Regions from separate parts of the Mesorhizobium sp. M0991 genome, predicted to be linked through region 1. Evidence: predicted binding sites of a transcription regulator. Region 1 holds the regulator's gene; each other region holds the start of a gene.
What was found. Region 1 encodes LexA, which represses DNA repair genes until DNA is damaged. Its sites were predicted from a motif close to TGTTCNNNNTGTGTTCNG; they were not measured.

Region 2: NKH70_RS27755 (PA0069 family radical SAM protein) is a predicted target of LexA. The motif match lies at 1,305-1,322, and genes of this name have one in related genera.
Region 3: parE (DNA topoisomerase IV subunit B) is a predicted target of LexA. The motif match lies at 1,101-1,118, and genes of this name have one in related genera.
Region 4: NKH70_RS12630 (helicase-related protein) is a predicted target of LexA. The motif match lies at 1,687-1,704, and genes of this name have one in related genera.

Annotation. Positions count from the first base shown of each region.
Region 1 covers NZ_JAMYNE010000007.1:69,439-72,555, forward strand. The annotation lists gene kynU (kynureninase) at 1-600, opposite strand, end outside; gene lexA (transcriptional repressor LexA) at 1,050-1,784, shown strand; gene NKH70_RS13000 (ComEC/Rec2 family competence protein) at 1,778-3,117, opposite strand, start outside.
Region 2 covers NZ_JAMYNE010000026.1:43,610-46,726, reverse strand. The annotation lists gene NKH70_RS27765 (phytanoyl-CoA dioxygenase family protein) at 1-559, opposite strand, end outside; gene NKH70_RS27760 (glycosyltransferase) at 742-1,245, opposite strand; gene NKH70_RS27755 (PA0069 family radical SAM protein) at 1,397-2,551, shown strand; gene rnhB (ribonuclease HII) at 2,720-3,117, shown strand, end outside.
Region 3 covers NZ_JAMYNE010000059.1:4,743-7,859, reverse strand. The annotation lists gene NKH70_RS34210 (GGDEF domain-containing protein) at 1-914, opposite strand, end outside; gene parE (DNA topoisomerase IV subunit B) at 1,189-3,117, shown strand, end outside.
Region 4 covers NZ_JAMYNE010000006.1:305,377-308,493, forward strand. The annotation lists gene NKH70_RS12620 (acetyl-CoA C-acetyltransferase) at 1-311, shown strand, start outside; gene phbB (acetoacetyl-CoA reductase) at 415-1,140, shown strand; gene NKH70_RS12630 (helicase-related protein) at 1,871-3,117, shown strand, end outside.

The DNA of each region.
Region 1 (3,117 bases):
ATCCCAGACGATCATCGCCCCGGCCTCCTGGGCCCTGCGCGTCAGCCCCGGCATGTCGCGCAGTTCGCCCGACTTGTAGTTGACGTGGTTGACCAGCACCACGGCAGTGCGTTCGTCGATCAGCTCTTCGATGGTCGGCGCGTCGACCCCCGAGAGGCGCAGCAGCGTATCTTTTCGCGTCGAAACCACACCTTCAGCCATGTAAAGGTCTGTCGGAAAACTATCGCCCTCGGCGACGATGACCCGCCGCTGCGGACGCATGGCCATGGCGGCGTGCAGCAGCTTGTAGATGTTGACCGACGTCGTGTCGCAGACCACCGTCTGGCCGGTCGCGGCACCGATCAGGCGCCCGAGCTGGTCGCCAAGTTCAAGCGGCATGTTGAACCAGCCGGCCGTGTTCCATGCGCGGATGAGATCATGCGACCATTCCTCGGTCGCGGCCTTGTACAGTTCATCGAAAGCGGCACGTGAAGCAGCTCCTAGCGAATTGCCGTCGAGATAGATCACTCCTTGCGGCAACACAAAACGGTCGCGCATCGCGCGCAGCGGATCTGCGGCATCCATCGCCTTTATGGCCGCGAGATCGGGAATTCCTGTCATGATTTGCCTGCTCCCCCAAAAATTCAACGCAACGCCGGACACGCATCGACTGTTCTTCCATTACCGGGTAGCGCGCAGCAAGGCTCCACCAGCGAGAAGCAGCCTGACCAGGCGGTGGAAACCAGGAGTTAACCCGAGGTTGGCGTTTTGAGTTCGTTTCGTTCACGGTGCATTGACCAAACCGCACAGTCGATACGGGTTCAATTCCGTGCCCTTTTGCCGACCGACGGCCGATGCCAGTGGCGCCTTCTAGGAAGCCAGAAGGGCGCAAACGACAGCAGAATCAAGGCGATGAGGCTCGCGGCGGGTGAAAATGCGGCATTCCGGTAGGGGCGTGGTTTGTTTCCCGAGCCTTAACGCATTCATTAAACTTTAAACAGTTGCGGAACACAACTGGAACAGATAGGGTTTGTTCTGGGTTTGTTTTTCTGATTCTGTTGGGGGTCGCTATGCTGACACGCAAACAACACGAACTGCTTATGTTCATTCACGAAAGGTTGAAGGAAAGCGGTATTCCGCCCTCCTTCGACGAGATGAAGGAAGCGCTCGACCTGGCTTCCAAATCGGGAATCCATCGGCTGATAACGGCGCTGGAGGAGCGCGGCTTCATTCGCCGTTTGCCCAACCGGGCCCGTGCGCTGGAGGTGCTGCGCCTGCCTGACTCGATCGCCCCCGGCCTCAATGCGGCACGCAAGTTCTCGCCGAGTGTCATCCAGGGCAGTCTTGGGCAAGGTGCCCCTCGGCAGGGCAAGCCGACATCGTCGCGCGTCCCTGCAGCCGGCAATGACGACGATGTCGTCGCCGCCGTTTCGATCCCGGTGATGGGCCGCATCGCCGCCGGTGTGCCGATCGACGCCATCCAGCACCAGACGCATTCGATTTCGGTGCCGCCGGATATGATCATGGGCGGCGAGCATTATGCGCTCGAGGTCAAAGGCGATTCGATGATCGAGGCTGGCATTTTCGACGGCGACACGGTGATCATCCGCAATGCCGATACGGCGAGCCCCGGTGAGATAGTGGTGGCACTGGTCGACGAGGAGGAAGCGACGCTGAAGCGGTTCCGTCGCAAGGGCGCCTCGATCGCCCTGGAAGCCGCCAATCCGGCCTACGAGACGCGCATCTTCGGACCAGACAGGGTCAAGGTGCAAGGCAAGCTCGTCGGACTGATCCGCCGCTACTGAGCTCCGCCCTTGGCGCCGGCTTTGGGTTTGTCGGCCCTGCGGTATGGCGGCAGGCCCCGCGCCGCGCGTGAAAATTTCCGTTGCACGTGCCAGGGCCGGTATGATTTTTCGACGGCAAAGCGGATTTCGGCGCGTGTTGCCGCTTGTGGATCGAAATAGACGGCCGCACTTCCCGCGCGCGCCAGTTGCCGTTTGGTGACGACGAGGACCAGCCGGTCGTAGTAGCAGGGATTATGGGCGGTGGCGTCGTCGATGACGATCAAGCTGGCAAAGGCGCAGGCTGGCCGTGCAGTATCGCGGTCCTTGGCTTGCGCGATGATCGCGCCGGATGGATGCCTGGCAAGGCAGAGGCCGTCCGTGCAAATGAACGGCATGCCCGGCGGTAGGTCGGCCGGATCGGCAATGTCGAATTGCGGATCGTTCTTTCCAGGTGTTTCCGGCGCGACGATAGCCTCTGATGTGAGCGCGCGTTTCCAGTTGTCGATGGTGAACTCATTCGGGCGTGCCCGGTTGACCGCGAGTTCACCGCTGCCGATCGGCAGCGCGACCAGCCGTGCGTCCTCCGAGATCAATACATCGGGTACGCGCGTCTGCGTTGTCGTTAGCAAGCCGGCGAGCGCGAAAGGAAGTGCCGCGAGCCGCAACCAGGTCGTCGCCATGCTGGCAATGACGAGGGCGATCGTCACCAAAAGGACAGATCTCAGCGAAATCAGCCCGACCTCATCGATCGGCGAGCGCTCGGAGATCCACCCGGACAGGGCGATCATCGCCGTCAGCCCCTTGCCCATCACGTAGAGGAAAGGCCCATCCGCGCCGAACGGCATCGCCAGCGCACTGAGGACGGCGAAGGGCATGACGACCAGTGAGACGATAGGCATGATGGCCAGATTGGCGAACAGGCTGAGCGGCGCCACGCGCTGGAAATGCCATATGGCGAAAAGCGCCGTGGCGCTCCCTGCAATGATCGAGGTCATCGCCAGGCCGCCCATGCCCAGCAGGACCTTTCGAGTGGCAAAGCGTAGCGGCGACCGCCGGGGCGGCGGCGTGGTGGCCCTGCCGGCGCGGTAATCAGACCAGCCTGCATAGGCGCCGACAAGGGCCGCCGTCGCGGCGAAGGACATCTGGAAGCTCGGACCGACCACCTCGTGCGGCGACACCAGAATGACGGCGATGGCGATCGCCAGGTTGCGCATGGTGAGCGCGGTCCGGTCGAACAGCACGGCGATAAGCATCACCGCCAGCATGATGAAGCTGCGTTCGGCCGCTACCACAATGCCGGAAAAGACGAGGTAGGCCGCAATCGAAAAAAGCGCGGCGGCCGCGGCATATTTCT
Region 2 (3,117 bases), on a different contig from region 1:
CGCGGGTGGTGATCAGCTTGGCCTGACTGCCGAGATAGTGCGCCGCGATGTCGAGAAGCAGCGGATCGCGCTGCACGGCGACCGCAGCGCTGCAGTCGAGGACCCGCTCGAAATAATGGCCGCTGAGCAGCGGACGGCCGAAATGCTTTTCGGCATCGGCGTGTTTTTCGGGCAGGAATTCCAGCCGGCGGTCGAAATTGCCGAAGCATGGCGTGTGCTCGGCGAAGCTGGCGATCTCCTCATGGATGGCGGCCGGCAGCATCAGGCCCGAATAGAGCCCCTCCGTTTGCAGCGCGCCAACGACGGCATCGCGATCGACGCCGGCGAACATCGTTTCACCGACATTGCGCGCCGGCGGAACGGGCTTCGCACCGCGCCAGTGCAGGCGCCGCGCCGGCATGGTGCGCGCCAGCATGAACATTGGCAGCCATGCCGGATTCTCGCGAAGGTCCGAAAGATAGGTCGGAATGCGGGCGGCGATGCGGCGCAGCGTACCGCCGTTGCGTGCGATCGCCTCGAGGCTTGCAGCGCCGGACTTTCCAGGGCTTGAAAGGGTCATCGGGGTCCTCAAAATGTCGAGGGAACAGCATCGACGTTAGCCGTCGCCGCTCCGGCACACCCCAAACCCTATTCGCCCATATCGCTGGGAATGGTAACGCCCGGCCAGATTTTGTGCAATGCACAATAAACGACGAGCCGCCAGAAAATTTGCTTGGGCCCCTGAACCGGGACGGTAAGCCGTCACTTCCGCGGCGCGACCCAGATCTCGGCGTGGAGCCTCCTGGTCGCCAGGCCGCGGGCGATCGCTTCGGCGCTGCGGGCGTTCTTCGACAGCGCCGCGGCCTGACGCTTGCTGATCACCAAGCCTTCGGCGAGAGCGCGATTTCCGGCAAAGACGCGTGACAGGAAGGGCGCGCGGCTGCCGCGAGCCCGCGAGAACCGCGCCGCCATGGTTTGCCTGGCGGTATGGGCGACGACCTCGTCGATCCAGCCCTCCCCCAGCCGCGCGCCTGGTTCTAGCAAAAGCAGCCAGTCGCCCTTGGCCTGCCTGATGCCGGCGGCGATGCCGCCGCTGACATAGTGGCAGCCGGCATGTTCGGCGACGCGGTGCGTCTGATCGGTCGAGCCGGTGTCACAGACGAGAACGTCGCGCACCACGCCTTCGACCGCGCCACCGATCAGCGAGGCGAGCGTGCGGGCAAGGCCCTCCTCGTCATTCAAGGTTTCGATCAGGACGCTGAGCATGTTTAGCCGAATAGCGGAAAGCGGTGGGCAGCGCCAGTTTTTGCGGCGCGCTGCGAGAAAGTTCTTGCTTTGTTCTCATCGATGCGATAGGAATACATTCATGAGCAGAGCGATTCGACAACGGGCGGACAGTCCCTGGGAAAGGGCCAAAATGGAACAGATCGTGCGTGCCGACATTGCCGCCTTCGGCGCTGGCAGGGCAGAGATGGCGAATGCGATGATCGAGCAGAGCGGCATGCGCGTCCGCCCGGACCGCAATCGCGGCAGGTCGGCGGGCATCAATCCGTCTGGCCGTTTCGAGCCGGTCAGCCGGCATGTGTTCGACGATGGCTGGAATTCGCTGGAGGAGCTGCCGCCGTTCAAGACCGAGGTACAGGTCGAGAAGCCGCGCACCATCATCACGCGCAACGAATCGCCGGACATCTCCTTCGACCGCTCGATCAATCCCTATCGCGGCTGCGAACATGGCTGCGTTTATTGTTTCGCGCGGCCGACGCACAGCTTCATGGGCCTGTCGCCGGGGCTGGATTTCGAATCGAAGCTGTTTGCCAAGCCGGATGCGGCGCGGCTGCTCGACAAGGAATTGTCCAGGGATAATTACCAGCCGCGCACCATCGCCATCGGCACCAATACAGATCCCTACCAGCCGATCGAGAAGCAATACCGGATCATGCGCGAGATCCTCGAAGTGCTGGAGGCGCGCGGGCATCCGGTCGGCATCGTCACCAAATCGGCGCTGGTGACACGTGACATCGACATTCTGTCGCGCATGGCGGAACGCGGGCTGGCCAAGGTGGCCTTGTCGGTGACGACGCTCGACCGCATGCTGGCGCGCACCATGGAGCCACGCGCGTCGACGCCGACTAAGCGGCTGGAGGCGATCAGGCAGCTTTCGGACGCCGGCATTCCGGCCTCGGTGATGGTCGCGCCGATCATCCCCGGACTGACCGACCCGGAAATGGAGCGCATCCTCGATTCGGCGCAGGCAGCGGGCGCGCGCGAGGCCGGCTATGTGCTGCTACGCCTGCCGCTGGAGGTCGCGCCGATCTTCAAGGACTGGCTGCTGCGCCACTATCCCGACCGCTATCGCCATGTCATGTCGCTGATCCGTTCGATGCGCGACGGCAAGGACTACGATTCGGAATGGGGCAAGCGCATGAAAGGCTCCGGCCCCTATGCCTGGCAGATCGGCCGGCGCTTCGAGATCGCTGCCAAACGGCTCGGCCTCAATGCCGAGCGGCGCTCGCTGAGGACCGACCGGTTCATCCCTGCTGCCAAGGCAACCGAGCAGCTGATGCTGCTGTGACAAAGCGTCTCGCGCCAGCCGATTGAAACGGCCGGCAGCAGGCGAAAAAATCCCGTCCGGCCTGTCCTGTCCCCGGGCTTGCAGACGGTAGCCCCCTCCTGGTCCGGTGCCCCGCCCGACCCGGAGGGACTTGCGGAGAATCGGAGCCGATGCGAACCTCGCCGCACCATGGCTCGCCCGCGTTCCGATTCTCCGCTTCTCTTCGAAATCGTCGAGAGACCCGACTTCTCCTTCGAGACGAAGGCGATGGCCGAAGGCCTGTGGCCGGTGGCGGGAACGGACGAGGCCGGCCGCGGCCCGCTCGCCGGGCCGGTCGTGGCGGCAGCGGTGGTTCTCGATCCCGCCAACATCCCCGACGGCCTCGATGATTCCAAGCGGCTGACGCATTTGCAGCGTGAGGCACTGTTCCTGAAAATCCTCGGCTCCGCGCTCGCCGTATCGATGGCCTCGGTCAGCGCCGAAGGCATCGATGCCTCCAACATCCTCAAGGCCAGCCTAGAAGCGATGCGCCGTGCCGTGGCAGGCCTGTCAATCCGGCCGAAGCTGGCGCTGGCCGACGGCCGCGA
Region 3 (3,117 bases), on a different contig from region 1:
GTCATCCGCGACATGACGAGGACGAATTCCTCGCCGCCCAGTCGGAAGGCGTCGACGCCGGTTCTGGCGTATTTCCTGATGACCCCTGCGAAGCGGCGCAGGACCTGGTCGCCGACCGGGTGACCGAATACGTCGTTCGTCCTCTTGAAATGGTCGAGATCGAACATGGCGACGGACGTGAACGGACCGAAGACCCGCTCGCCGTAGAGTGCCGTCAACGCCCGCCGATTCATCAGCCCGGTCAATGGATCGGTCATCGTCTCGGCCTTAAGTTCGATCTGCGCCTGCAAATGGTGCAGGGAGAGCGTCAATGCGCCGAGCCCGGTCATGCAGGCGACGGCCACGACGGAATTCACCCGCTCGGCCCAATTGTCCGGTGCTACACCGAGCACCCATTGGCCCTTGACCAGCAGGACCGCGCCGCAAAGTCCGAACGACAGCGCACAGACGCCGCTCAGGAACGAGACGCCCAGCAATATCCGGCGATCGTGACCACCCTCAATCCAGAACATCGCCCCGATGAGCGAGAGCAGCGCCGTTACCGTCGCGTAGGTGACAATAAAGCCGACACCATCAAACCCGAGATACGTCGCGCCCGCGCAAACAGCCATCGCAACCAAGGTCGGCAAGATGGCTCGCCTGTAGTCGCCTATGCTGAGATATTGCATGGCCGACAGGCAGATAATCAGGAAGCCGAGGCTGAGAAGCACAAGCACGATCTGGCAAAGCCAGGCGCTTGGATCCCTGGTGTAATGCCAGAACAACACTACATGTGCGACGAGCACGAGAATGCCGCACGCCACCGTCAGCTCAAAGCGTGCCTGTGGCGCGGTGAACCAGATCGCAAACATGGTGATGCTAAGGCACGTGCCCGACAGCGCCGCCGCGAGCAGGAGCGAACTGTAATCCAACATGCTTAAGCGACAGCCTCATGAGGGTTCCGCTGCATTCTAGATCAGCGACAGTCCGCAAATACCGTTTTTTCAGCCAATCTTCCGGCGTAACCTTCGGACAGGGTTTACAAAACGTCGATGCTCCAGGCTTCGACCCCATTTCCGCCGCTTGGTTGTCGAATGGTTTTGCAGTAAGAGGCTCTATCCTCGAACGTAACAGGAACCTCCGTCGCCTGCCCGCGAAAAGCGTGGCAGTATCGGGTGGTGATTCGCAGCATCGGAATCCAGAACCAGCATGGACGACAACAACGATCTTTTTGCCAATTTGGGCAAGCAGCCGCAACCGGCTCGCGCCGCCGCGCGCCCAGCCGACCCGCTGGTGCAGGCGGCGAAGCGGCCGGCGGCCCGTGACGCCAGCGAGAGCTACAGTGCCGCCGACATCGAGGTGCTGGAGGGCCTGGAGCCGGTGCGCCGCCGCCCGGGCATGTACATTGGCGGCACCGACGACAAGGCGATGCACCATCTGTTTGCCGAGGTCATCGACAATTCGATGGACGAGGCGGTCGCCGGCCATGCGACCTTCATCGATGTCGAGCTTTCCGCCGATGGGTACCTGTCCGTTACCGACAATGGCCGCGGCATCCCGGTCGATCCGCACCCGAAATTCAAGAAGCCGGCGCTCGAACTCATCATGACGACGCTGCATTCAGGCGGCAAGTTCGACAGCAAGGTTTACGAGACGTCCGGCGGCCTGCACGGTGTCGGCGTTTCCGTCGTCAACGCGCTGTCCGACCATCTCGAGGTCGAGGTCGCGCTGGGAAGGAAACTTTATCGGCAAAAGTTCTCGCGCGGCATTCCTGTGACCGGCCTGGAGCAGCTCGGCGAGGTGCACAACCGGCGCGGCACGAAGATCCGCTTCCATCCAGACGAGCAGATTTTCGGCAAGGGCGCGGCTTTTGAGCCGGCGCGGCTCTACCGCATGGCGCGGTCAAAGGCGTATCTGTTCGGCGGTGTCGAAATCCGCTGGACCTGCGATCCCTCGCTGATCAAGGAAAAGGACACGACGCCGGCCAAGGCAGAATTCCATTTTCCGGGCGGCCTCAAGGACTATTTGAAAGCCTCGCTCGGCGACGAATTCCAGGTGACCCGTGAAATGTTCGCCGGCAAGAGCGAGAAGCAGGGCGGCCACGGTTCGCTCGAATGGGCGGTGACCTGGTTCGGCGGCGACGGTTTTATCAATTCCTATTGCAACACCATCCCGACCGCGGAGGGCGGCACGCATGAGGCCGGGTTCCGCAACGTTCTGACGCGCGGCTTGCGTGCCTATGCCGATTTGGTCGGCAACAAGCGCGCCTCGATCGTCACTTCCGAGGATGTGATGATCTCGGCGGCGGGCATGCTGTCGGTGTTCATCCGCGAACCGGAATTCGTCGGCCAGACCAAGGACAGGCTGGCGACGATCGAGGCGATCCGCATCGTCGAAAGCGCCATCCGCGACCCGTTCGACCACTGGCTGGCCGACAATCCGCAGGAAGCTTCGAAACTGCTCGAATGGGTGATCGCGCGTGCCGACGAGCGGGTGCGCCGCCGCCAGGAAAAGGAAGTGTCGCGCAAGAGTGCTGTGCGCAAGCTGCGCCTGCCCGGCAAGCTCGCCGACTGCACGCAGAATGCCGCCGCCGGTGCCGAACTTTTCATCGTCGAGGGCGATTCGGCCGGTGGCTCGGCGAAGCAGGCGCGCGACCGCGCCAGCCAGGCGGTGCTGCCGCTGCGCGGCAAGATCCTCAATGTCGCCAGCGCCGGCAGCGACAAACTTGCCGGCAACCAGCAGATATCCGACCTCATCCAGGCCCTGGGCTGCGGCACGCGCTCGAGATATCGCGACGAGGACCTGCGTTACGACCGGGTCATCATCATGACCGATGCCGACGTCGACGGCGCCCATATCGCCTCGCTGCTGATCACCTTTTTCTACCAGGAGATGCCAAGCCTGATCCGCGGCGGCCATCTCTATCTGGCGGTGCCGCCGCTTTATTCGATCCGGCAAGGCGGCAAGGTCGCCTATGCCCGCAACGACGCGCACAAGGACGAACTCCTGCGCACCGAATTCACCGGGCGCGGCAAGGTCGAAATCGGCCGCTTCAAAGGGCTGGGCGAAATGATGGCTGCCCAGCTCAAGGAAACCACCATGGACCCGAGAAAGCGCACGCTGCTGCGGGTCGATGTG
Region 4 (3,117 bases), on a different contig from region 1:
CGGGACCGATCCCCTCCTCGCGCAAGGCGCTGGCCAAGGCCGGCTGGTCGGTCGGCGACCTCGATTTGGTCGAAGCCAACGAGGCCTTCGCCGCGCAGGCCTGCGCCGTCAACAAGGACATGGGCTGGGACCCGGCCATCGTCAACGTCAATGGCGGCGCCATCGCCATCGGCCATCCGGTCGGCGCCTCGGGCGCCCGCATCTTCAACACGCTGGTCTACGAAATGCGCCGCAGAAGTGCCAAGAAAGGCCTTGCCACGCTATGCATCGGCGGCGGCATGGGTGTTGCTATGTGCGTTGAAGCATTGTGATGAGATAGGCGATACGAATAGGATCTGGCGCAAAGCGAGTAGGGAATAGAGGGCAAACCCCGCCGCTTCAACGCTCAGTCATCTGCATTTCCCGGGAGGACATATGACAAAGGTTGCAATCGTCACAGGCGGGTCGCGCGGCATCGGCGCGGCGATATCGGTCGCCTTGAAAAGCGCCGGCTATTCGGTCGCCGCAAACTACGCCGGCAATGAGGAAGCGGCGGCAAAGTTCAAGGCCGCGACCGGCATCCCGGTCTATAAATGGTCGGTCGCCGACTACGAGGCCTGCGCCGCCGGCATCAAACAGGTAGAGGCCGATCTCGGTCCCGTCTCGGTGCTGGTCAACAATGCCGGCATCACTCGCGACGCGATGTTCCACAAGATGACGCGAGAGCAATGGAAGGAGGTCCTCGACACCAACCTTTCCGGCGTCTTCAACATGACGCATCCGTTGTGGGGCGGCATGCGCGACCGCAAGTTCGGTCGCATCATCACCATCTCCTCGATCAACGGCCAGAAAGGCCAGGTCGGCCAGGTCAATTATTCGGCCTCGAAGGCCGGCGATATCGGCTTCACCAAGGCGTTGGCCCAGGAAGGCGCGCGCGCCGGCATCACCGTCAACGTCATTTGCCCCGGCTACATCGCCACCGAGATGGTCAAGGCGATGGACGAGAAGGTCCTCAACGAGCGCGTTATCCCGCAGATCCCGATCGGCCGTCTCGGCGAGCCGGAGGAGATCGCGCGCTGCGTCGTCTTCCTAGCTTCCGACGATGCCGGTTTCATCACCGGTTCGACCATATCAGCCAATGGCGGGCAGTACATCGCCTGACCGTTTATCTTTACGTTGAGATAGATACGCGCTGAATGAACGGGCCCCGCAAAACGGCCCGTTCCATAGCAGCTTTCTCCGCTGCAAGATCGCGGTGCCGCACACTGCCCGAAACTGGCATGCAAAGGTTAACGGCAACTGCGCAACCTGTGCACAACCCGTCCGACAGCCTGTCGATTCTCGGTGGAAAAGCTGTTCACAACACAACATGTTGCGGTGAACAAACCAAGAAACTTTGCCTATCGCTGATTCGTCGCCGATTCGTTCCGGCTTTGAGCGGAACGTTAACGGCGAGAGCTGAAAACACCCTCGAAATGATTAAAGCGCATTAGGAAACATCAATAATTTCATAATGTTGGGCGGAGCAGATTGGCTGGCCACGATCATTCACCGGCAAAGGTTAACCGCGGTGCTCGCTTGGATGCCGCTTGCATGAATCGGGCCAGTTTCCGTGATTCAGCATGTGGTGAGACTCGCCGGCAGAAAGCCCAGATGTAGCCGTGAACAAACCCTGAATCAGCGGGAGTCAGTGATTCGTAGCTGATTCGTTCGAGACTCGTTCCAATTGTTAATCGGGAACAGATTTTCTGGCTTCGAAGCAACCAATCGCCTGCCCTCGGCACATTCCGCTTTCGCTTCGCGCCCGAAATCCCTATGTGTCGCCTGTCATACGCGGCCAATATGGGCGCGCTCCCGACAATGCGAGGCAGAGAGCCTTATTTCCAGGCCGATGAACATCCATCCGAAACACACTGAACCGCTGATCCTGTCGGGTCGAGACGTGACGGCCGTGCTCGGCCCGACCAACACCGGCAAGACCCATCTCGCCATCGAACGCATGGTGGCGCATGAAAGCGGCGTCATCGGCCTGCCGCTCAGGCTGCTTGCCCGCGAGGTCTATACGCGCGTCTGCGAGAAGGTCGGCGCCCATAAGGTTGCGCTCATCACCGGCGAGGAAAAGATCCAGCCGGCGGGCGCGAAATACTCGGTCTGCACCGTGGAAGCGATGCCGCGCGAGACCGACGCCGCCTTCGTTGCCATCGACGAGGTCCAGCTCGCCGGCGATCTCGAACGCGGCCACATCTTCACCGATCGCATCCTACATCTGCGCGGCCGCCAGGAGACGCTGCTGCTGGGCGCGGCCACCATGCACGGCATCCTGCAGCGCCTGCTGCGGGGCGTGTCGGTGGTGACCCGGCCACGGCTATCGCACCTTGCCTATGCCGGCTCGAAGAAGCTGACCCGCCTGCCGCGGCGCACCGCGATCGTCGCCTTCTCGGCCGACGAGGTCTATGCCATCGCCGAGCTGATCCGCCGCCAGCAGGGCGGTGCCGCCGTCGTGCTCGGCGCACTCAGCCCGCGCACCCGCAACGCCCAGGTGGCGCTGTTCCAGTCGGGCGACGTCGACTACCTCGTCGCCACCGACGCCATCGGCATGGGCCTCAACCTCGACCTCGACCACGTCGCCTTCGCCCAGAACCGTAAATTCGACGGCTACCAGTACCGCAACCTGACGGCGGCCGAGCTCGGCCAGATTGCCGGCCGCGCCGGCCGGCACCTGCGCGACGGCACCTTCGGCGTCACCGGCCAGGTCGATCCGCTGGACGAGGAACTTGTCAAGAAGATCGAGGCGCATGATTTCGACCAGGTGAAAGTGCTGCAGTGGCGTACCGCGCATTTCGATTTCGCCAACCTTGATGCGCTGAAGCGCTCGATCGAGACCAACGCCCCGGTCGAAGGCCTGACGCGCGCACTGCCAGCAGTAGACGCGCAAGCGCTCGAGCATCTGTCGCGCGACGAGGATGTCCGGGCACTCACCACCGATGCCAGACGCGTGGCGCTGCTGTGGGAAGCCTGCGCGCTGCCCGACTACAGGAAGATCGCGCCGGCCCAGCACGCCGACTTGATCGCCTCCATCTACATGGACCTTGCCAGGCACGGCCATGTCGACGAGAACTACATGGCCGAGCAGGTGCG